4 regions of the Serratia sp. NA_13 genome follow, and region 1 is predicted to be linked to each of the others. Evidence: predicted binding sites of a transcription regulator. Region 1 holds the regulator's gene; each other region holds the start of a gene.

Region 1 (5,886 bases):
AACCCGTCGCCACGACGAGATTTTTGTCGCCTTACAGGCCGTAAGTGCGGCCGGCATCACCCAACGCCAGCAGGCGGCGGAATTGATGCGCGACTACCTGAAGGAAGAAGGAGTGATCCAGTTCCTGCTGAAATCCTTCCACCAGGGCGAATGGCGTTTTAACCTGCCGGTGCTGATCGATCAATATGAAAACATCACTGGCTGGCAGGAGGTTCCCGCCTGGCCGCATCCCACATTATTTATTCGTGGTGGTTTGTCGCCCTACGTGCAGGACAGCTACCGTGCAGACATTGCCCGCCAGTTCCCACAGGCTCGCGCACATGTGGTCGCCGGCAGCGGACACTGGGTTCATGCGGAAAAACCGGAGCCGGTGCTGCGCGCTATTCACCGTTTTCTCGACGAAGCCTGAGCCGACCGGCGCTTTCCCCTGGTGCGGACAACCACCCAAAACGGCCATCTGGTGAAAAAACGCGCTAAAGATAACGACTTAGCGCGTTTTCGGCTCAGTTAAGCATTGTCGTTGCTCCACCTGCTGGGGTAATATGACGCGCTATAATTTTGCCGCCGTGCCCGGCGTGTTGATTAACGCCTGGCTGGGGGTAAATTTGGGTTAGGGTTTATTGGCCCGAAGTGTGTTAACCGAACCATCCAGAAGCGTCTACGCGCTTTTAGATGCAAACTCCCTTGCAGTACCGCTACCTATGGCAAAAGAACAAACGGATCGCACGACGCTGGATCTGTTCGCAGATGAACGCCGTCCGGGGCGCCCGAAAACCAACCCGCTATCCCGAGATGAACAGCTTAGAATCAATAAGCGTAATCAGCTTCGACGCGATAAAGTCCGTGGTTTACGGCGTGTGGAACTGAAGATTAACGCGGATGCGGTGGACGCCCTGAACAAACTGGCGGAACAGCGGAATATCAGCCGCAGCGAGCTTATTGAGCAAATGCTGTTGGCACAACTGGCGGACGACCAGCCAGAACATTGATCATTGCAGCCGCACATGCGGCGCGGCGTTAAGGATGACGCCCGATCAACATCGTTTTATTCCACCCGGTATCGCATAAACGTGATAAAACCCCGGGGTAAATTTCTGGCATGATACGCAATTACCGGTGAGGGCCTCCCTTGCCATGGCATCATTTTAATCGGTGTTATCGTGGTCATCGCTAACATCGTGTAATGCAATTTATTGAATTTAAAGGTTATACGCGATATGGCTAATGTAGGCATTTTCTTTGGCAGCGACACTGGCAATACCGAAAACATTGCCAAGATGATCCAGAAAATTCTTAAGCAACAGTTTGGTGACGATGTGTGTGAAATTCACGACATCGCCAAAAGCAGCAAAGAAGACCTGGAAGGCTTCGATATTCTGTTGCTCGGTATCCCAACCTGGTACTACGGTGAAGCCCAGTGCGACTGGGATGACTTCTTCCCAACGCTGGAAGACATCGACTTCAACGGCAAGCTGGTAGCCCTGTTTGGCTGTGGCGATCAGGAAGACTACGCAGAATATTTCTGTGATGCAATGGGCACCATCCGCGACATCATTGAACCGCGTGGCGCTGCCATAGTCGGCCACTGGCCAACCAAAGGCTATCATTTCGAAGCCTCAAAAGGTTTGGCAAGCGACAGCCACTTTATTGGTCTGGCAATTGACGAAGACCGTCAACCTGAGCTGACCAATGAGCGTGTTGAAGGCTGGGTAAAACAAATCGTCGAAGAGCTGAGCCTGGCCGAAATCGTCGGCTAACGCCAAACGTTGAACAAAAGCCCTGCAAAGTGCATAGTGTTGCCAGCAGGGCCATCATTGGCAGTACTGATTACTGCAATCGAAGATACATATTTGTAACTTCCCACATCGTCAAGGTAGACTGAGTTATCGGTTTATCCCGCCCATCAAGACGTTGCGTGTGCAACATGCAATAGTGCAATTATATCTTTGTTAACAACCGGCGGTTTCTATTTAGGTCAACCGGTTCTATAATGAGACGCAATTAACTCTTTGTGCCGACCGATGCCACAGGCGAGAACGCCTCAACTTGATTAGCATAGTAACAGGACTGAATCCGCATGACTGACAACAACACCGCATTGAAGAAGGCCGGCTTAAAAGTCACGCTTCCGCGACTCAAAATCCTGGAAGTACTGCAAAATCCGGAATGCCATCACGTCAGTGCGGAAGATCTGTACAAAAAACTGATAGATATGGGCGAAGAAATTGGCCTGGCTACGGTTTACCGCGTACTGAACCAATTTGATGATGCCGGCATTGTGACCCGTCACAACTTCGAAGGCGGCAAGTCCGTGTTCGAACTGACCCAGCAGCATCACCACGATCACCTGATTTGCCTGGACTGCGGCAAAGTGATCGAATTCAGCGATGAATCAATCGAAGTTCGTCAGCGTGATATCGCCAAGCAACACGGCATTAAGCTCAGCAACCACAGCCTGTACCTGTACGGCCACTGTGCAATTGGTGACTGCCGCGAAGACGAAACTCTGCACGATAAAAAATAATGCCCTTAACCGGCATTAAGAACCGCCTTAACTGAACAGATAAAAAAATCCCCGGACAGGCCCGGGGAAAGTTCACAGCTTGAAATACAACAATTGCAGAGGCACTTCTTTCCGTCTTCCCACTTACACTCACTTCACCGTCAACTCACCCGCCGACACGCGGATGGGCAAACCTCTTCACAGCTCATACTCAAGAAACAGCAACCGATCAAAAAACAACGGCCAGGCGTGATCGAATACACCTCGAACACGGAACCCCTTGTTCAGATAAATTTGGCTGGCATCACTGCGTTGCCATACACATAGCACGATATTTTTCGCCTGGTGCTGTTGTGCTCGCTGCTTTATCAGCGCAAACAATTGGTTAAAATGCCCTTGTCCGCGGAATTGACTCTCGATTGCCAGACTGCAGATGAAATAATCGTCAGCAGTGCACAGGCTTTGCACAAAGCTGTCATAAGCCTCATCAAGCGGTTTTATTTCATCGCGATAATGATAATCCGCTTCTATGCCATACAGCTCGCTGATGGTGGCCGCATTAAAAAAGCCGACAAACTCTCCACGCCGATCGTAAGCTACCGTGATCAGCCCGAGATAAGGCTCAATATTTTGCGCCTGCTGCAATGACACCAGATCCAGCCCAGCTCGATTGCCGATAGAGCAGTATTCAAGGTAACTGGTGGTGAAAATCAGCTTTGCCATGCGAGTCTTATCGGCTGCACTCGCCTGCCGCCCCGGTAGAAAATGCAATGCCCCGCCCTGCTCCGGTAACACCGCGTCCCCTACTCCAGCGGTCGGGCACCAGTAATTACCCGCCGTAATCCGTCGCCGGTTATCGGCGATCAGGTATTCACCAAAAAGTTGATTTACCCGATCAAGCGTACGGTCATGGGAAAGCACGGAATAATAGTGGTAATGGTCGATATCGGAACGGATCTGCGCCGGGTAGGCCATGCGAGGTACTTCATCAACGGTGAATATTTCCGCATAACGAGTCAGATCCAGCGGCTGCTCAAGCTGCCAGTCCACCTGTTCTAAGCGGCTGACGCATTGCCGGTAGCTGTGCTGTTCCTCCTGCGACAGCGGTAACCGTTCATTGGTGATCACATCCTCCAACAGGCGCATGCCACGGATACCACAGGTGACTGCCTGTGGGTGCGCATCATAATGGACGCCATAATCCTGGCAGAAGCGATCGTGACTGAGGAAAGACCGGCCTATGTGGCGGCTCCACAGCTGATAAAAGGGATCAAACAGCTTCCGTTCATAAACCGAATTCTTGTCCGGCACTTCGCCGCTTTCCGCCGCATAGATCTGATCCAACCCCGCCAGCATTCGGCACAGCGAAATGTCCCCTTTCCGGCTGATAATCATGCCGGTTTCATCAAGAAACAGATTCAACCAGCTGACGTGGCTGACCTCGCCCTCAGCCAGAAACTGAAGATAATCAGGCACCTCTGGTTTGCTCAAAAACAGCGTCGCCGACCGGTGGGGTATGGTATCGATATCCATGTACAGCCCCCCCATCTCGATCAAAATCAGAAAGCGGAAGTAATCAGAAAGCGTGGCGTAATAGCGCTTATCGTGCAGTTGATGGATAAAGCCCAGATTGTCGCCGACCCTTTTTTGCGCCAGTTCGCTCAGCGAATGTACCTGCAAGCGATGATTGCCCGCATCATACTCCCCCAGGTAGCCGCCTTTTATCACCTGTACGGGGAGGAAATACGCATCCCTTGCCAACTGCTGCGCGTCCCAAACCCATAACATGCCGACCCAGTCATTTGTCTCGGCGCTAGCCACCGCCTGCTGCGCGTCGCCCCACTGAGAGATAACCTCTCTGGCGTCGTCAGGTATGGCGCCCCCCAACCAGATACGGTGCAGCCGTTTTTCACTCGCAGCCAGTGGGCGAGTAGGCACACAAAATAGTGAAGAACAGCAGGCGGCATCGAATAAATCCCCATGCGCTGCCAGCCACTCACGCAGTTGCGCGACCCCACGCTGATAGCTTTCCAGCCGTGCCGGTGAAGTCTGGCGCTGATATTTAACGAACTCAAACTTCAGGTCGCTGATCCGCGCTTCGTATTCTGCCCGGAACAGATCATCCTGCATAACCCCCAAATGTCCGTCGTTAAGCTTCATCGGCCAGCATCCTTATCGATGACAGCGGCACCGAAGAGCCATAACCCTGCGGATTTTTGCTCTGCCATGACCAGGCATCGCACACCATTTTTTCCAGACTGCGTTTGGCTTGCCAGCCCAGCTTTTCTGCCGCCAGTGACGGGTCGGACCAACACTCGGCAATGTCTCCCGCACGCCGGGGATTAAATTGGTAGGCGATTTTGAAGCCACAGGCGCGTTCAAACGCCCGAATAATCTCCAGCACCGAGTAGCCTTTACCGGTGCCCAGGTTATAGACGTTAAAACCTGGCTGCAGATTATCCAGCGCTTTTAAATGCCCTTCGGCCAAATCCATAACGTGAATGTAATCACGTACCCCAGTACCATCGCTGGTAGGGTAGTCGTTGCCATACACCGGCAACACCGCGAGTTTGCCAATAGCCACCTGCGCCAGATAAGCCAGAAGATTATTGGGAATGCCGGCGGGATCCTCACCAATCAAGCCGGACTCGTGCGCCCCGGCCGGATTAAAGTAACGCAGCGCGGTGATTGCCATCTGCGGTGCCGTGGAAGCGAACTCCGCCAGGATCTGCTCGACAATCAGCTTTGAGGTTCCGTAAGGATTGGTGGTCTGCCCAACACGGCAGCTTTCCGTCAGTGGGGTATATTCTGCCGGCCCATAGACGGTGGCTGAAGAGCTGAAAATAAATTGCTTAACACCGGCATGGCGCATTCTGTCCAGTACGATCAATGAGCCGGAAATATTATTTTGATAATACTTCAGTGGCTCTTCGGTAGATTCTCTCACCGACTTCAAACCCGCAAGATGAATAACCGCATGAACATCATGCTGGCGGAAAATATGATCCAGCAAATGATGTTGCTGGATATCTCCCTGATAAAAAATCACTTTTTTACCGGTTAATCGCTCCACCCGAAACAAAGACTCTGGCGAGCTGTTCGACAGGTTGTCCAGTACAACAACTTCCTCCCCCCTTTCCAACAGTGCCAATACCGTATGCGAACCGATATAACCGGCACCGCCCGTCACCAATATAGCCATCGTATATCCTTGTTTGTGTTTAAAAATAAACGACTCACTCAGAAACCACCTAAACTTCCCGGGTTTTAAAACCGACAGGTAAAGCAATACAAAGCAGTAATATGGCTAACAGATAAACGGAGGAATGCGGCCCGTACTCGGTCAGGATCCCTTGTAATATTCCGGCCAGGATCACACCGGT
Region 2 (5,886 bases), on a different contig from region 1:
TCTTCACGTTACCAAAATATGGAATATCGCCGCTGCGGCCGCAGCGGCCTGAAACTGCCGGCCATTTCACTTGGGCTTTGGCATAACTTTGGCGACACCACGCTGTATGATAATGCGCGTAAATTGATCCACTGCGCGTTCGACCGTGGGATCACTCATTTTGACTTGGCCAACAACTATGGCCCACCGCCCGGTTCCGCCGAGGAAAACTTCGGCCGTATTCTCAGCACAGACCTTAAACCCTGGCGCGACGAGCTGATCATCGCTTCGAAAGCCGGTTACACCATGTGGCCAGGCCCTTATGGCGACTGGGGATCGAAAAAATATCTGGTCGCCAGCCTGGATCAAAGCCTGCAGCGTATGGGGCTGGACTATGTGGACATCTTCTACCATCATCGCCCGGATCCGGATACGCCGCTGGAAGAAACCATGGCGGCGCTGGATTTGCTGGTGCGTCAGGGCAAGGCGCTGTACGTCGGGCTGTCCAACTACCCGGCCGAACGTGCACGCCAGGCGTTTGCCCTTCTGCAAAAACTTGGCACGCCGTGCATGATCCATCAGCCGAAATACTCAATGTTTGAACGTTGGGTTGAGCCAGAATTACTGGACACGCTGGAAGAACACGGCGTAGGCTCCATTGCCTTCTCACCGCTGGCCGGTGGGCTGCTGACCGATCGCTATCTGCAGGGGATCCCGCAAGATTCACGCGCCGCCAGCAGCAGCCAATTCCTGCAACCCGGTCAGCTCACCGACGATAAGTTGGATAAGGTGCGTCGGCTCGATGCGCTGGCGCAACAGCGCGGGCAGAAGCTGTCGCAAATGGCACTGGCCTGGGTATTACGCGGCGACCGCGTCACTTCAGTACTGATCGGTGCCAGCAAGACCAGCCAGATTGAAGATGCCGTTGGCATGTTGGCTAATCGCAGCTTCAGCGATGACGAAATAGCTCAGATCGAACAAACACTCATGTAATCGTTTACAATTATTGCCGGTTTCCCCACCGGCGATACCCTCTTTACGCCAGACAAATCTTAAATCACTCGTCCCCTGTGGTTTTTCAGATTCTCTCTAAGATTCAACCCTATCCGCAGAGGCTAAGATGCCGCTATTGCAGGTAAAACTATAAGGCCATTTTATAAACCGATGAACGCGCTTCATTACTTATAAACCGGCCAAGCCGCTGCGGCGGAAAGGAGAATTCATGTTTAAACCTCTGTTATTGGCCGCCCTGTTGGTGGCATCGACACTGCCAGCCATGCAGCAAGCCCAGGCTGACGGCCTCAGTATCGATCTGATGCCGGGCGTTTCATTACGCATCGGTGAACAGGACAACCGCGGCCGTTACTGGGACGGTTATGACTGGCGTGACCGTGACTGGTGGGAGGGCCATCAGGGACGCTACCTGGGTGACCGCAACCGCCGGGGCTACAACTGGGATGGTTATCGCTGGCGCGACAACGATTACTGGCGCAAAAATTATTACTATCATGAAGGTCGCTATCGCAAATACGATAAGCACTACTACAAGCATCATGATAAACATCACTGGAAGGACCGACGTCATGATGACCGTGATCATCGCCATCATGGTCATGGCGACCACGACGATTGACCCTAAAAGGCCGGCATTGCGCCGGCCTTAGGTTGCTGACAAAGCAGGAAAAAGCGTGGTTTTTCCTGCTTTGTGGTGAGCAGCCGAAAATCAATAAATTGATTTTCCTGATTTTTATTTATCGACCTCTACTCGCTCTGGGCTGGAATGAGGTTTGTCATCAGTCTGAGGCCGGCATTGCGCCGGCCTTTCATTAATCGGTGCTCACAGCAGGCTACTGATCAGCAGATAACCGTTTAGCCCCACCACTACCACTACGATCAACTTACCGATCGTCTGTATGGTACGACTGTTCACCATCTCGCCCATCAGCTCACGATTACCGGTGAACGACAATAACGGCACCAATGCCAGTGCAATACCGAAACTCAGCAATACCTGGCTCAGTACCAAAATCCGCGTGGCGTCCATCCCCAACATAATGACGATAAACGATGGCAACATGGTGACCACACGGCGCACCCACAGCGGAATGTAAAAATGCACAAACCCCTGCATCACCACCTGCCCCGCCAGCGTGCCCACCACGGTAGAAGATAACCCGGCGGCCACCAGGCTCAGCCCGAAGATAGTGGCCGCCGCCTGCCCAAACAAGGGTTGCAGCGTCAGATAGGCCTGGTCGAGATCGGTAATACCGCTGTGGCCATTAAAGTGGAAAGCAGCCGCGGCGGTGGCCATCATTGCCAGGTTAACAAACCCGGCAATGGTCATGGCGATAGCCACATCAACCTTGGTGGCAGCATACCTGTCGGCCTTCGAGTTTTCTCCGGCTGCCTGAGTTAACGATGAATGCAGATAAATTACGTGCGGCATAATGGTGGCACCAAGTACCCCGGCAGCCAGAAACACCGCGTCACCGTTCGGTAAATCCGGCAGCGCCATGCCTTTTAACAGCGGGCCCAACTGTGGCTGGGAAAACACCAGCTCCACCATAAAAGCCAAAGCGACAAACAGCAGCAGGCTGCCAATCACCCATTCCAAAGGTTTTTGCCCACGTTTTTGCAACATCAGGATCAAGAAAGTCGCGATACCGGTCAGGATCGCACCCTCCAGCAACGTCACCCCCAACAGCAGTTTGAAACCGATAGCCGCGCCGATAAATTCGGCCAGATCTGTCGCCATGGCAATGATTTCTGCCTGAACCCAATAAGCCCACACCGCCGGACGAGGGAAACGATCGCGAATATGCTCCGCCAGGTTTTTTCCGGTCGCAATGCCCAGTTTGGCAGATAACAACTGGATCAGCATCGCCATCACATTGGCCCATACCACCACCCACAGCAGGGTATAACCAAAAGAGGCACCGGACTGGATATTAGTGGCGAAATTACCGGGATCAATGTAGCCGATAGCCGCGATAAATGCGGGGCCCATCAGGGAGAGTTTGATTTTCCTGGATGAACTCGGGGTGGTCTCAACCACGCGACTGTTAAGCATGTTCTGAACCCTTACTTCTATTAAGCCTAGGGTTATTTTATGTAAATGATAATAATTATCAAGTGCATTTGGAACGGTAATACTTATCTCTGCGATAGCTAAAAACCACGGGTTTAACGAAAGGTTTAGCGGGTAGATGAACATTTTCCGCACTCTTCAGGGTCGGATTCAGAACACCTTCCTTCTTATTATCAAATTAACCCAGGAATAGGAATTTCATATAACTTAATTAACCTCTTGATTTTTTATGCTTTACCGTACTAGCTTAGGACATTTCCCAGTATGAATTTCCATATTTGCAAGAGACCTCTCGTTTTTAAAAGTGGCGTTACATAAAATGACATCCGAAATTCAGCCTGCCTCAAGTTTGGAGCAAACATGTCCCATATTGCGCACTTTGCGTTAGCGTTGGTGGTGGTCGCGATCCTGGCACTTTTAGTCTGCCGCGATCGTAAAAGCATCCGCATTCGCTACGTTATTCAACTGTTGGTTATTGAAGTACTGCTGGCCTATTTTTTCCTGCATTCGGAAGCGGGTTTAGGCTTTGTAAAAGGATTCGCAGCGCTGTTTGACAAGCTGCTCGGGTTTGCTGGGCAAGGGACTGAGTTTGTATTCGGCGGTATGGGTGATAAAGGTTTGGCCTTCTTCTTCCTGAAGGTACTGTGCCCAATCGTCTTCATCTCCGCGCTGATCGGTATTCTGCAATACATTAAAGTACTGCCGTTTGTCATCCGCATCATTGGTACCGTGCTGTCAAAAGTCAACGGTATGGGCAAGCTGGAATCGTTCAACGCCGTCAGTTCGCTGATCCTGGGTCAGTCTGAAAACTTCATTGCCTATAAAGATATTCTGGGCAAGATGTCTGAAAAGCGCATGTACACCATGGCGGCGACCGCGATGTCTACGGTTTCCATGTCCATCGTCGGCGCTTACATGACCATGTTGGACGCCAAGTTTGTGGTAGCGGCACTGGTACTGAACATGTTCAGCACCTTTATCGTGCTGTCATTGGTCAACCCGTATGACACCAGTAAAGAAGAAGAACTGCATCTGGGCAATCTGCACGAAGGCCAGAGCTTCTTCGAAATGCTGGGTGAATACATTCTGGCTGGTTTTAAAGTAGCTATTATCGTTGCTGCGATGCTGATCGGCTTTATCGCCCTGATCGCCGCGCTTAACGGCCTGTTCAGCGCCATCTTCGGCCAGAGCTTCCAGGACATTCTGGGCTACTTCTTCTATCCATTCGCCTGGATTATGGGTATTCCTAAGCACGAAGCGTTGCAGGTGGGTAGCATCATGGCGACCAAACTGGTATCCAACGAATTCGTGGCGATGATGGAACTGCAGAAAATCTCTGCTGAACTCTCTCCTCGCAGCCTGGGTATTCTGTCGGTGTTCCTGGTTTCCTTCGCCAACTTCTCTTCCATCGGCATCGTTGCCGGTGCGATTAAAGGGCTGAACGAGCATCAGGGCAACGTGGTGTCCCGTTTTGGTTTGAAGCTGGTTTACGGTTCAACGCTGGTCAGCATCCTGTCTGCGTCCATCGCAGGTCTGGTTCTGGGCTAAGCCGAAACGTCAGTAAGAGAAAGGTCGCTTCGGCGGCCTTTTTTAATGCCTGTAATTCGGTGCCTGGGAAAGGGAAGGCAGTAAGTAAGTAAGTAAGTAAGTAAGTAAGTAAGTAAGGAAGACAGAAAGCAAAAAACCGACCCTGAGGTCGGCTTTTTAAATGGTGGTGGAGCTAGACGGGATCGAACCGTCGACCTCTTGCATGCCATGCAAGCGCTCTCCCAGCTGAGCTATAGCCCCACAAAAGTGGTACGCTTTAACCGGCGTTACGGTATTCCCCAACCCTTCTGAGATAAAGGTTGGTGGAGCTAGACGGGATCGAACCGTCGACCTCTTGCATGCCATGCAAGCGCTCTCCCAGCTGAGCTATAGCCCCAATCCACAATCACAAAATCCTGTGAACGGGGCGCATAATATGAAACCCACTCTAAGCTGTCAACGGCTAAATTGCATTCCTGCTTCAAGCGCTGAAAAAGCCGCCAAATCAGCGCGTTTGCTGCTGAAAATTGAGCATTCTGACCAAAACCATGACCCTGGCGCGGTGCACCATGAATTCGCCATCAAGTGACAGATATAAAAAAACCCCGGGACTGCTCCACGGGGCTTTGTCATTAACAGGCAGGGATATTCTCAGCCTTAAGCTTCACGCCCGGCAATGTAAGCCAGCGCCAGGTCGATACGCTGCAGAGAACGTTTCTGACCAATAGCATGAACGGTCACATCCATACCCGGTGACTGACCGGCACCGGTAACCGCCACGCGCAGTGGCATACCTACCTTGCCCATACCTACGCCCAGCTCATCTGCCGTACCCTGAATGGCGTCATGCACGTTTTCCGGCGTCCAGGCAGTGATAGCGGCCAGTTTGGCGCGTACCGCTTCCAGTGGCTGACGAGCCACCGGACGCAGGTGTTTCTTGGCAGCGTCAGCATCAAACTCACTGAAGTCTTCGTAGAAGTAACGGCAAGACTCGGCCATTTCCTTAAGCGTTTTGCAGCGCTCGCCCAGCAGTTTAACGAGATCTTTCAGTTCAGGGCCATTACGAGTTTCGATACCCAGTTGCTCAACATGCCACGCCAGGTGCACTGCCACTTCTTCGGCCGGCATATGGTTAATGTAATGGTGGTTCAGCCACTGCAACTTCTCGGTATTGAAAGCACTGGCAGATTTGTTGATCGCTTCCAGGGTAAAGAACTCTTTCATCTCATCAATAGAGAAGATTTCCTGGTCGCCATGAGACCAGCCCAGACGCACCAGATAGTTCAGCAGCG
Region 3 (5,886 bases), on a different contig from region 1:
GGCAACGACTAAAATGACAAGGAAAAGTTATGGATACGGTTAAGGAATTAGGCGGGACGTATTTTTATAAGGGCGTTTCAAATCTTTCAGCGGGAGAACTTTTCTTTTGGGTTTTCCTTGACGCCGTAAATGAGCAGTTTGGGGTTTCCGATATTGTAGCTGCAGCTAGCATCATTCTGGGGCAGCCAACCCGCCCCACAAGAGGTAAATTCGCTGGAGCGACTAAAGGCACATCCATAGCTTCGGAAACAGCTCGACGCTATTTAAACATCGAGCTCCCTTTTCGACTCCCTACGTTCACCAACGCCAGTATTAAAACCTTGAAACCAAAATTTGTGAATAATCTGGGAGCATTTGTTGGCCGCACAGTTCCAGTACTCGGGTGGGTAATTCTTGCATACGATGTGTCTTCTATCGTATTTAAAGCTACAACTACTTACAATCGGATAGCCAGAGGAAGCGATAAAATATGGTAACCGACGAAAATGTTTTAATGTTCTTTCGGGGACAGCTACCCAAAGTCACTACTTTGTGGCTTAAACCTGTTCTACTTCAACCAGACGATATCCTGCAAGAATTTTCAGAGGTCGAGGATTTAGCATTAGTAATAGATAAATATTCCACTCAATTCGATATTGATGTTTCAGAATTAAATATCGAAGATTATTATCCATGGGAAATACCATGGTTTTTCCGTAAATGGTTCATAGCAAGTCCCGTAAAGCAGTCAAAAAAACCGCTAACCGTCAGAATGTTTGCTGAATCAGCCAAGGCTGGCCGCTGGCTGTATTAGGCCGGCAATCGCCGGCCATTACTAATCGATACGCCTTTCAGGCAGAGAACACGAGCGGATTGCCGAATGCATAACGCCGTTACTCAACCGTTGAATTATAGGGCATAAACACCTGACGACAGGCTCCCTCATCTACCCCGGTGCGGAATACCTTCAATGCACCAGCCACTTCCTCAGGATAATTCATCGCCAACGTGGCATTGCGCGTCACGTTCTGGAAGTACTCTCCCGGCTCAGTGACATTGTTCAGAGCGGTGCCTGATGGTAACGTTTTATCGGCCACAGACACTGCGCTGGCGCCCTCAGAATGAACGAGATAAGCAATTGGTTTTAAAGGTAAACAAAAAAAGACCGAATACGATTCCTATATTCGGTCTAGGGAAATGGCTCTTGGGAGAGAGCCGTGCGCTAAAAGTTGGCATTTTGTGCAAAGCTTGTTCAGCCGTGCACTTTAAGAGTAGCTTACCGCGCTATTTTTGCCAGCCAGTAACACGGCAAGTGATAGTTTCATGAAGAAATTAATTCCGCGTAATTTTCCATCACCAGTCACTCCAAGCTAAGCCATTGTGGGATAAGCGATTAGTTAGCGCACAGCTTTTCGGCGCGTTCGCGGTACGGCTCAACACTCATTTTATGACCGGGATTAGCAGCGTCATCCAGCAGGATCACGTCCAGCGGCTGGGCGCGCTGCCGCCCTGTTTTCACCTGCTCCTCTGCGGTTTCGTTGAGCGGGTACTGCATCAGCGTGCTGTTGTTGAGTACGAACAGTGCACCGCCGCTACGACACTGCAACGTCACCTCTTCTTTGGTGAACGCCCATTGTTTGCCGTATTCCAGCTTGGTGATGTTCACCAGTTGATCTGCCGCCAGCGCACCGGTCGCGCTTGCCAGCAGCGTTATTCCAAGTAATGCCGATTTCATGTTGTGGCCTTAAGGTTGCTATTTGATTCAATTTTCCCGCAGTTTGGGGGCATCCGGCAAGCTGCAATGTTACACCGGCGCATAAGTTGCAAATAAACTGACCAGCAGCAGCACGCCCGCGCCCAACCCCACTTCAATCCAGCAAGCCAGCACCAGCCCGCGCTGTGCCAACTGCGGCATACTGCTCATCGCCGGGACGATGGCATAACGGTTGGCCAACGCCACCATCACCATCAGCGCCACCAGTCCGGTTTTGAACAGCAGCAGGCGCTGGTAAGATGAATCAACGTCCAGCGGCCAGCTACCGAGAATAATCAAACTGTTGATCACGCCGGTCAACAACACCAGCGCTACCGCAAGGTGGCCCCAATGCGAGAAGCGTATCAGCGTAGTGACCGCATCGCTGCGGATTTGTGGTTGCGCCAGATAACGCAGGCAAACCAGCAACGGCAGCAGGCTGCCAAACCAGTAACCGGCTGCCAACAAATGCAGTGCGTGGTTAAAACGATGCGCTACGCCGAGTGCTCCATCATGCATCGCTGCATGGCCAATAAATGCCATGCTGACCAGCAACAATGTGGAAAGCAGTGCCAAAATCTGCGTGCGGCGCGGTTCTGCCAACCACAGGCTCAGCAACGCCAATAATGAAATGCCCAGGTGCCAGCGCCAGACTTCACCGAAGGTGGTGCCCAGTACCGCCCACCACACGTCCAGTCGCCAGGTGTCAGCCCAGCCGTCGCCCATCTGTCCGGCCTGAATAGCCAGCAGCACCACGGCAGAAAGCCCGGCAAGCCAGGTACAGGAGACCAGCAAAGGACGCACATCACGGGTGAGATACGGGGAAAGGCGCTGTGGCGACAATAAGGCGGTGAACAGGCTGGAGCCAAACATCAGCATCACCGCCGCAAAGTGCACAAAGCGACACAGGACAAACAGGGTCGCCAGACTCATAAGTTAGTTTACGGTGAAGCTGTACTGGCCTTTGGTTTTATGACCGTCGACCGAAACCACATGCCAGCTGACGTTATATTTTCCTGCTGCCAGGTCGGCTTCGATAGGCAGATTGACCTGGGTATTGTTGTTCGCATCAAGCTGCAACTTGCCGGTTTTCACTTCAGCGTTGTCTGGCCCGGTGATTTTAATGCCGCTAAAATTAGGCTCTATACCTTCGGAGAAGTTAAGCGTCAGCACTTTTGGTGCCGTGCTAACGCTGGCATCTGCCGCCGGTGTTTCAACTTTCAAATGAGCATGCGCCAGAGCCTGCTGTGAAGAAAGCCCAACAAACAGCACGAAAATAGTGGAAAGCAGGCGATAAGAAGAACGAATTTTACCAATCACAGTGATATCCCTTACAGCAATAATCGAGGGTGATAAGGGTTAAGGCTAACCGCCAGGGCGATGAATCAGTAGCCCAACCCACCGCAGATGATTGCGCCACGGGTAAACAGAAGAAGGGATTAACCAGTAACCCACTGTTTTAACTCTCTACCATCCCTGTAGCGTATCGGGTCAAATGATAACGAGTGTTATTATGCAAGTCGAGCAGAACGCTGGTATTTTGCGATCTGGTAGCACATATCGCTGCATAACCGCGATAAACTCAGGGCATAAAAAAACCGCGCATCGGGCAACGCCGGCACGCGGTTTTCAACCAGGGTAATTAAACCTGGCCGTTACCGTTCTCGCCAGCCGCTCCCATTTTCTTCAGATCTTTATCAATGAAGAACAGTGCATTACCGCTGTTACCCACCAGCGCCAGTTTATCCAGCACGGATTTGAACAACTTCTCTTCTTCGTGCTGCTCGGCAACGTACCACTGCAGGAAGTTGAAGGTAGAGTAATCGTGGGCAGTCATGGCAGCATGCGCCAGTTCGTTGATCTGACGGGTAATCAGTTGCTCATGTTCGTAAGTCTGCTGGAACACATCCGCCAGGGAGGCAAACTCAACCGGCGGTGCAGCGATGCTGCCCAGCAGCGGCAGGGAACCGGTATCGCTCAGGTATTCGAACAGGCGTTGCATGTGCTGCATCTCCTCCTGAGAATGCTCTTTAAGGAATGAGGCGGCCCCTTCAAAGCCTTTATCGCTGCACCATGCGCTCATTTGCAGGTACAGGTTGGCAGAGTAAAACTCCAGGTTCAGTTGCTCATTCAGCTTCTTGGTCATTTCTGGCATCAGCATAATCATTCCTTTATTTTGCAGGTATCAAATTAATTTCCACGCATTATGCCTTGGTGAAAACAAAATAAACACACCTGATTCACATCATTACCCAATTAATTTTTAATTAAATTAAAATCAACAACTTGCATAAAAAACAAGTTATTAATTTGAATTATTATGATAACCATTTACATCTATATATTTAATCAAAAGGCGAATCATTCTTATTTAAAATAATAAATAGATTACATTGCCATCAGTGTAATAAATAACCCTTCATAGCACCTGTCATTCTTTGAATTTAACTCCCCTTCTTCGCTTCAGGCTTGCCAAGCGCCGCCGGGTGCATTACCTTCTGCGCTGATCCAATGCGGTAACAGTAAGGAGAATACGGTGGGTTACAATCTGGCAGAGCTTTCCAAAAAAGAGATGGACAAAGTGAACGTTGATCTCGCGGCTTCCGGTGTGGCGTTCAAAGAACGCTACAACATGCCGGTGATCCCGGAAATGGTTGAGCGCGAACAGCCAGCGCACCTGCGTGATTATTTCCGCGAACGCGTGGCGCATTACCGCGTCGAATCACACAAGTTTTCACGCCTGCCGTACGAGCCGAAGTCCAAATAGTAAAAAGCCCGCCGAGATGGCGGGCTTGAGGTTGCTGACAAAGCAGGAAAAAGCGTGGGTTTTCCTGCTTTGTGGTGATTAGCCGAAAATCAATAAATTGATTTTCCTGATTTTTTATTTATCGACCTCTACTCGCTCTATGTAGAAATGAGGTTTGCCATCTGTCTGAAGCCCGCCGAGATGGCGGGCTTCATGTCACTTTGCGGCAAACCTGTCGGTGGCCTGCATCAGCTGATGCAGGATACCCGGTTCGTCAAACGAGTGTCCGGCCCCCTCGACGATATGCAGTTCCGCCTCCGGCCAGGCCTTCGCCAGATCCCAGGCGTTTTGCACCTGGCAAGCCATATCGTAGCGACCATGGATAATCACCGCCGGGATATGGCGGATCAGCGGGACATTGCGCAGCAGTTGATCATCGGTCTCCAGGAAGCCCATATGGGTGAAATAGTGGTTTTCTATGCGGGCAAACGCCAGCGCAAAGTCATCCTCACCAAAAGAAGCCGACTCGCTGCTTGGCAGCAAGGTAACCGTCTCCCCTTCCCACACACTCCACAGCTTCGCCGCCTCAAGCTGCACCTGCAAATCCGTTGAGGTCAGGCGCTGGCGATAAGACGCAATGACGTCCTTACGCTCTTCCTCTGAAAGAATCGACAAGACGCGCTCCCATTTCTCCGGGAAGAATCGCGAGGCACCGTCCTGATAGTACCAATGTAGCTCCTGCTTACGCAGTGTGAAGATACCGCGCAGCACCATTTCGCTGACGCGTTGCGGGTGGGTTTGCGCGTAGGCTAACGCTAACGTCGAGCCCCAGGAACCACCAAACACCAGCCACTGATCGACACCGGCCATTTCGCGCAGCCGTTCAATGTCCTGCACCAGATGCCAGGTCGTGTTGTTGTCCAGACTGGCGTGCGGCTTGGAACGGCCACAGCCACGCTGATCGAACAGCAACACCTTATAACGCTGCGGATCGAACAGTTGGCGGTGATAAGGGGAAATACCGCCGCCCGGCCCACCGTGAATAAACACCGCCGGCTTACCTTTTGGGTTGCCGCTCAGCTCCCAGTAGATCCGGTGGCCATCTCCAGTGTCCAGCCAACCGCTGTCATATGCTGCTAACGGCGGGTACAAACCTCTTAATTGTTCCATGGCGCTTCCGTCTCTGAGTGGGTCATGCCCTCATAAAAACCGAAGCCACTCATTTGGTCAACGGTAAAACCTGAAAACTCCTACCCTCCCCACCAAGTTAGCGTGCGTTTGCTTAAAATGAATACGAACTGACGACAAAATAGGGCTGGCCACGAGTAGCCAGCCGTGAACTTAGCCCCGTTTACGCAGATGTGGCTCGCGCATTTCCTGAGCGGTTTTGGCTTCAATGCTTAGCTCC
Region 4 (5,886 bases), on a different contig from region 1:
ATACCGATGCCAGCGCGGAGTCATTGATGTTATCCACCGGCTTGCCGCTGAACGAAAAACTGTTCAGGCCGCCAATGAAGATGCTGGCAATCACGATCACTTTACCGGCACGCAGGACGAAGCCTTTCAGTCGCTGCCAGGTTTGCAGCAGCAGGCTTTTCAGGTGCGGCACGTGGTAGACCGGCAACTCCATAACGAAGGGGGAGGCTTCGCCGCGCATGATGGTGTACTTCAACACCAGCCCGGTGAGGATCGCCACGACAATGCCGAGCATATACAGGGAAAACACCACGCCAGCTCCATCCTGGCCGAAGAAGGCGGCGGCAAAGACGGCAAAGATTGCCAGCCGTGCACCGCAGGACATGAATGGCGCCATCATGATGGTAATCAGGCGTTCGCGCTGAGCATCCAGCGTGCGTGCACCCATGATCGAAGGCACGTTACAGCCGAAGCCGACAATCAGCGGCACAAAAGATTTACCCGGCAGTCCGAGTGCCTGCATCAGGCGATCCATCACGAAGGCCGCTCGCGCCATATAGCCGGAGTCTTCAAGAAATGACAGGAATAGATACATCATGCCGATTTGTGGCACCAGCGGCAGCACGGTGTTGATACCGCCACCTACCCCTTGAGCCAGGAAAATGGTCAGCCATTCCGGGAAGTGCAGGTTAAAGCCCAGCCATTGAATGCCCTGGATAAAAATGGCCGCAGAGCCAATATCGAAAATCGGCTGCAGTGCGCCGCCTATGTTGATCGCCAGCAGGAACATCAGATACATCACCACCAGGAAGATTGGTACTCCCAGCCAACGATTGAGGATCACTTTATCCAATGCTTCGGTCAGGCGGTTTGGCATCGCCTGCTGAGAATTACTGACGGCGTCACACAGGGTGGCAATCGACTGATAGCGCGCATCGGCGATCACCAGTGCCGGGTCTTCCTGATGCTGCTGTTGCAGTGTCTCTTTGGCTGCCGGTAGCAGAGCCGCTGCCGGGCCAGCCAAAGTATGGCTGTAGATATCGCCCTCCAGCATCTGCAGTGCCAGCCAGCGACGCTGTTCGCTCGGCAGGTTTTGCGGCATCGCATCGCTCAACGTGGTCATTTCTTTCAGCAGCACCGGCGGGTAGAGCACCAGCGCTTTCAATTCGTTGAACTGATGATTGTCGATCATCTGCTTTAGTACGCCAATACCGTCGGCCTTGGTGGAGACCAGCGGTACCACCGGGCAGCCGAGGCGTGCGGACAGTGCAGCAGTATCAATATCGATTTTCTGGCTTCTGGCGATATCCAGCATGTTCAGCGCAACGATGCAGGGAATGCCCAGTTCCAATAGTTGCAGCGTCAGGTACAGATTGCGCTCCAGATTGGAAGCGTCAACCACGTTGATCAACAGGTCTGCATCGCCGCTCAGGATGTAGTGGCAGGCGATCTGTTCGTCGAGTGAGGTTTGCTCCGAGATGGTGGTCAGGGAGTAGGTGCCGGGCAGATCGACCAGTTTGACCTGGGATTGTGGCGTGGTGAACAGGCCTTCTTTACGTTCTACCGTCACCCCCGCCCAGTTACCAACCCGCTGGCGCGCGCCGGTAAGCTGATTAAACAGCGTCGTCTTGCCGGAGTTAGGATTTCCTATTAAGCCAATAGTGAGTTTTTTCATAATTTTGCGTGATATCAGTCAAGGGAAATTGGGCCAGGCAATGTGCGTGGTCAAAGCAAGGCGGCTCAGCGTCAGGATTGGCCGTCGAGCAGGATCAGGGCCAGATCTTTCCTGCGCAGCACCAGGCTGACGCGGCGAGTTTTAATTTCTATGGGATCGCCCAGCGGCGCTACGCGCACTACTTCAAACGATGAACCCGGCAGTATGCCGAGTGATAAAAGTTTCTGGCGGTAGGCTGGGCCAATGTCATTGGCGAAGCCGGCGATCTTATACGATCGTTTAGGCAGAAGATGCATGTAACCTTCCCTGAGCCCAGCTTATTGGGCTGATGGTGATAAAGAACGTTCCAAAGGAAGCGTCGTGGTAAACATGACGCGCCGGCGACGTTTTCAATCCATGAAGTAATGTAGTGAACACGCAAAATAATAATAGTGAGAATCATTATCGCATTCAATACAAAAAATAGGGGTATTGGCAACCAAAGGTTGTGGCGATCACATTTAACGATCGAGATTGCCTGATGGGGCTACTTTTATCACCCAGCCTGGCCAAGTGTAAATGAGAATGATTGGTTAAATCAGTTACATTATTGTAGTATTTTTTTCCAGATTGAAAAAATTAGCGAAAAACTCAATAGTCATGATCCGGAAGTGTCACTATTGGTATTTATTTGGCAACATCTCAGTGGCTAAATACGAGCGGTAACTATTTGTGTTTCTCTGAGAAATACCAAAATGAGAACATGATGTTAATAACGGTGTTAATCGATGGCTATTTTCAGGCCTGAAACATCGGGCCATTATGGCTGTTGGCAAGATTGGAGAAATATGCAGGTTTATTGAGGCGGGTCAAATAATCGCGGGGATAGTTCGGCAAGAAAGGGCGGAGTTTACTCCGCCCTGCATCCCATTGGCCTGGCCAGGGCCTGATTAAGATTTTTTGCCGAATGCCGCTGCCAGCGCATCGCCCATGGCGCTGTTACCCGCCGAGGTGTTGTTGTTGCCGCGTGGTTTGGCCTTATTGGCCGGTGCCCGGTTTGCGTTGTCTCTTGCCGGGGCGGCGTTACCGCCGCGGCGTGGTGAACCTTCCCCCGGTTGCTCGTCCAGACGCATGCTCAGCGCGATGCGTTTGCGCTGCAGGTCAACTTCCATCACCTTCACTTTGACGATGTCGCCGGCTTTCACTACGGTGTGCGGATCTTCGACAAACTTGTCCGCCAGCGAGGAGATATGCACCAGACCGTCCTGATGCACGCCGATATCGACAAAGGCCCCGAAGTTGGTGACGTTGGTCACTGAACCTTCCAGGATCATCCCCGGCTGCAGGTCGCTCAGGGTTTCGACGCCTTCGGCAAAGGTAGCTGTTTTGAATTCCGGACGCGGATCGCGGCCTGGTTTCTCCAGCTCTTTCAGGATGTCGGTCACCGTCGGTACGCCGAACTTGTCGTCGGTAAAATCGCCGGCCTTCAGGCTGCGTACGGCTGATGGGTTACCCATCAGATCCTGCAATGCCTGGCGGGTGGCGGCCAGAATACGTTCGACTACCGGGTAGGTTTCCGGGTGAACGGTCGAAGCGTCCAGCGGATTGTCACCGTGGTTGATACGCAGGAAGCCAGCACACTGCTCAAAGGCTTTTGGCCCCAGGCGACTGACTTTCAACAGCTGCTCACGGTTGCTGAAACGGCCGTTCTCATCACGCCAGGTGACGATGTTCTGCGCCATCATGCGCGTCAGGCCGGCTACGCGGGTCAGCAGCGGCACCGAGGCGGTGTTCAGATCGACCCCAACGGCGTTTACGCAGTCTTCAACCACCGAATCGAGCTTTTTCGCCAGTTGGCTTTGGCTGACATCGTGCTGGTACTGGCCAACACCGATGGATTTTGGATCGATTTTTACCAGCTCGGCCAGCGGGTCCTGCAGGCGGCGGGCGATGGAGACGGCACCACGCAGCGAGACGTCGAGATTCGGGAACTCCAGCGCCGCCAGTTCGGAGGCGGAATATACCGAGGCACCGGCTTCGCTGACGATCACTTTCTGTGCTTTGACTTCGCTGAACTGCTGTTGCAAATCAAGGTAAAAACGCTCGGTTTCACGCGACGCGGTACCGTTGCCGATGGCAACCAGTTCCACCTTATGTTTGATGCACAGTGCCGCGACGATGGCCGCGGCTTTGGCGGCCTGACCGGTGTGCGGATAGACGGTGTCGGTGGCGACCAGCTTGCCGGTGGCATCCACCACCGCCACTTTCACCCCGGTACGCAAGCCCGGATCCAGCCCCATGGTTGCACGCATGCCGGCCGGTGCGGCCATCAGCAGATCGTGCATGTTACGGGCGAAGACGTTGATCGCTTCGTCTTCTGCACGTTCGCGCAGGGTACTCATCAGTTCGGTTTCCAGATGCAGCAGCACCTTGATACGCCAGGTCCAGTTGACCACCGCTTTGCGCCAGGTATCTGCTGGGGCGTTATTCAGACGCAGGTTGAGATGGCTGATGATGATCTGTTCCGCCTGGCTTTCGCGCGGGGCTTCTTCAAACTGTGGGTCGGCGTTGAGCGCCAGTTGCAGCACGCCTTCGTTGCGGCCACGGAACATCGCCAGAGCACGGTGTGAAGGTACATGAGCAATAGGCTCATGGTGATCGAAATAGTCACGGAATTTGGCACCTTCTTCTTCTTTGCCTTCCACCACTTTGGATACCAGATGGGCGTTTTTCCACAGGTAGTCACGTACCTTGGCCAGCAAGGCAGCGTCTTCGGCGAAGCGCTCCATCAGGATGTAACGCGCACCGTCGAGGGCGGCTTTAACGTCCGCCACGCCTTTGTCGGCGTCAACGTAGCCTTCGGCCAACTGTTCAGGTTGCTGCTGAGGATCCTGCCACAGGGTGTCCGCCAAAGGCTCCAGACCGGCTTCAATCGCGATCTGCCCACGGGTGCGGCGCTTGGGTTTGTACGGCAGGTAGAGGTCTTCGAGTTCGGTTTTGCTTTGCGTGGCGGTGATCGCCTCCGCCAGCTGTTCGGTCAGTTTGCCCTGCTCGTCGATCGATTTTAGGATGGTCTGACGGCGGTCTTCCAGTTCACGCAGATAACCCAGGCGGGTTTCCAGCTGGCGCAGTTGGGTATCGTCCAAACCCCCGGTGACTTCCTTACGATAGCGTGCAATAAAGGGCACGGTATTACCTTCATCCAGCAGACGGATGGCGGAGTCAACTTGCTCCGGCCGGGCCTGAAGTTCTGTTGCAATAATGCGGCTCAGTGGGTCATTCATAGGTCTGGTATCTGTTGAGAATGGTTAGTAAACAGGGGAACAGTTATACGGATTGCTCGTGGAAAATGCCAGTGAAGCGGGCCGCCTCTCGGCAGCAATGACGCGTAAAGCGGCCTGTACCGCGGCGGTGGGCGGCCGCTCGGAAAAAACTGAAATCTTATTTAACGTACTCGATCTCATTCACATACCACAGCGCCTCGCCTGCCGGGGTGTTGACGGTGGCGGCATCTCCCACTTCTTTTTTCAGCAGCGCGCGGGCCATCGGTGAATCGATGGAGATGTAGTCCCGGCGGCCAAAAATCTCGTCATAGCCGACGATGCGAAAGCGTTTGATCTCGCCATCTTCGTTTTCCACCACTACCCAGGCACCAAAGAAGACTTTACCTTCCTGCTGCGGCGAGTGGTCGACGACCTTCAACTGTTCGAGGCACTTGGTCAGGTAACGCACCCGGCGATCGATTTCCCGCAACCGTTTTTTGTTGTACTGATAGTCGGCATTTTCGCTTCTGTCACCCAGGCTGGCCGCCCAGGTCACTTTTTTGGTGACCTCTGGCCGATCTTCACGCCAGAGGTAGTCCAGCTCTTTTTTCAGTTTTTCGTACCCTTCACGGGTGATAAGCGGAGTTCTCATGCAACCTTGTTACCGTGGCAATAGTGGAACCTATAGCGCGAAGTGTACGACAGATACGGGGCCAGAGGCATCGAAAATAGAACCAGTCAGGGGACGCTGTCGACGATCGTGACCGACATCTCACCGATGCGCTCGATACTGACGTCGATGCGAGCGCCTGCCTGTATCGCGGAGACCCCTGCGGTGTACCGGTATAAATCATGTCCCCCGGCTACAGGGTAAACATCGCCGAGGCATAGGCGATCAGGCGCTGTACGTTATAAATCAGGTGACGAGTGTTGGAGTGCTGCCGGAGCTGACCGTTGACCCGAATGCTGAGATCCAGCGCGTTCGGGTCG

The links. Region 1 encodes Fur, which represses iron uptake genes when iron is present. Its sites were predicted from a motif close to ATAATAATGAGAACNACTATCAA; they were not measured.
Region 2: a site for Fur is predicted at 3,089-3,111, ahead of ACUTSU_RS08805 (Nramp family divalent metal transporter). Genes of this name have one in related genera too.
Region 3: a site for Fur is predicted at 4,047-4,069, ahead of ftnA (non-heme ferritin). Genes of this name have one in related genera too.
Region 4: a site for Fur is predicted at 2,080-2,102, ahead of feoA (ferrous iron transporter A). Genes of this name have one in related genera too.

The regions. Positions count from the first base shown of each region.
Region 1 covers NZ_JBQZFV010000002.1:340,272-346,157, reverse strand. The annotation lists gene ybfF (esterase) at 1-409, shown strand, start outside; gene ybfE (LexA regulated protein) at 702-989, shown strand; gene fldA (flavodoxin FldA) at 1,218-1,757, shown strand; gene fur (ferric iron uptake transcriptional regulator) at 2,078-2,524, shown strand; gene ACUTSU_RS05165 (glycosyltransferase) at 2,702-4,663, opposite strand; gene galE (UDP-glucose 4-epimerase GalE) at 4,653-5,705, opposite strand; gene ACUTSU_RS05155 (MFS transporter) at 5,755-5,886, opposite strand, start outside.
Region 2 covers NZ_JBQZFV010000004.1:72,803-78,688, reverse strand. The annotation lists gene mgrA (L-glyceraldehyde 3-phosphate reductase) at 1-972, shown strand, start outside; gene ACUTSU_RS08810 (DUF2502 domain-containing protein) at 1,202-1,612, shown strand; gene ACUTSU_RS08805 (Nramp family divalent metal transporter) at 1,817-3,049, opposite strand; gene ACUTSU_RS08800 (NupC/NupG family nucleoside CNT transporter) at 3,428-4,615, shown strand; tRNA gene ACUTSU_RS08795 (tRNA-Ala) at 4,780-4,855, opposite strand; tRNA gene ACUTSU_RS08790 (tRNA-Ala) at 4,916-4,991, opposite strand; gene gltX (glutamate--tRNA ligase) at 5,252-5,886, opposite strand, start outside.
Region 3 covers NZ_JBQZFV010000012.1:143,249-149,134, reverse strand. The annotation lists gene ACUTSU_RS16925 (STM2901 family protein) at 30-476, shown strand; gene ACUTSU_RS16920 (DUF1493 family protein) at 470-793, shown strand; gene ACUTSU_RS16915 (pyocin knob domain-containing protein) at 873-1,082, opposite strand; gene ACUTSU_RS16910 (YebY family protein) at 1,373-1,714, opposite strand; gene copD (copper homeostasis membrane protein CopD) at 1,784-2,665, opposite strand; gene yobA (CopC domain-containing protein YobA) at 2,669-3,052, opposite strand; gene ftnA (non-heme ferritin) at 3,375-3,893, opposite strand; gene ACUTSU_RS16890 (DNA polymerase III subunit theta) at 4,269-4,499, shown strand; gene pip (prolyl aminopeptidase) at 4,695-5,648, opposite strand; gene ACUTSU_RS16880 (TraR/DksA C4-type zinc finger protein) at 5,820-5,886, opposite strand, start outside.
Region 4 covers NZ_JBQZFV010000018.1:25,233-31,118, forward strand. The annotation lists gene feoB (Fe(2+) transporter permease subunit FeoB) at 1-1,654, opposite strand, end outside; gene feoA (ferrous iron transporter A) at 1,726-1,950, opposite strand; gene ACUTSU_RS19975 (Tex family protein) at 2,584-4,917, opposite strand; gene greB (transcription elongation factor GreB) at 5,075-5,548, opposite strand; gene ACUTSU_RS19985 (fumarylacetoacetate hydrolase family protein) at 5,760-5,886, opposite strand, start outside.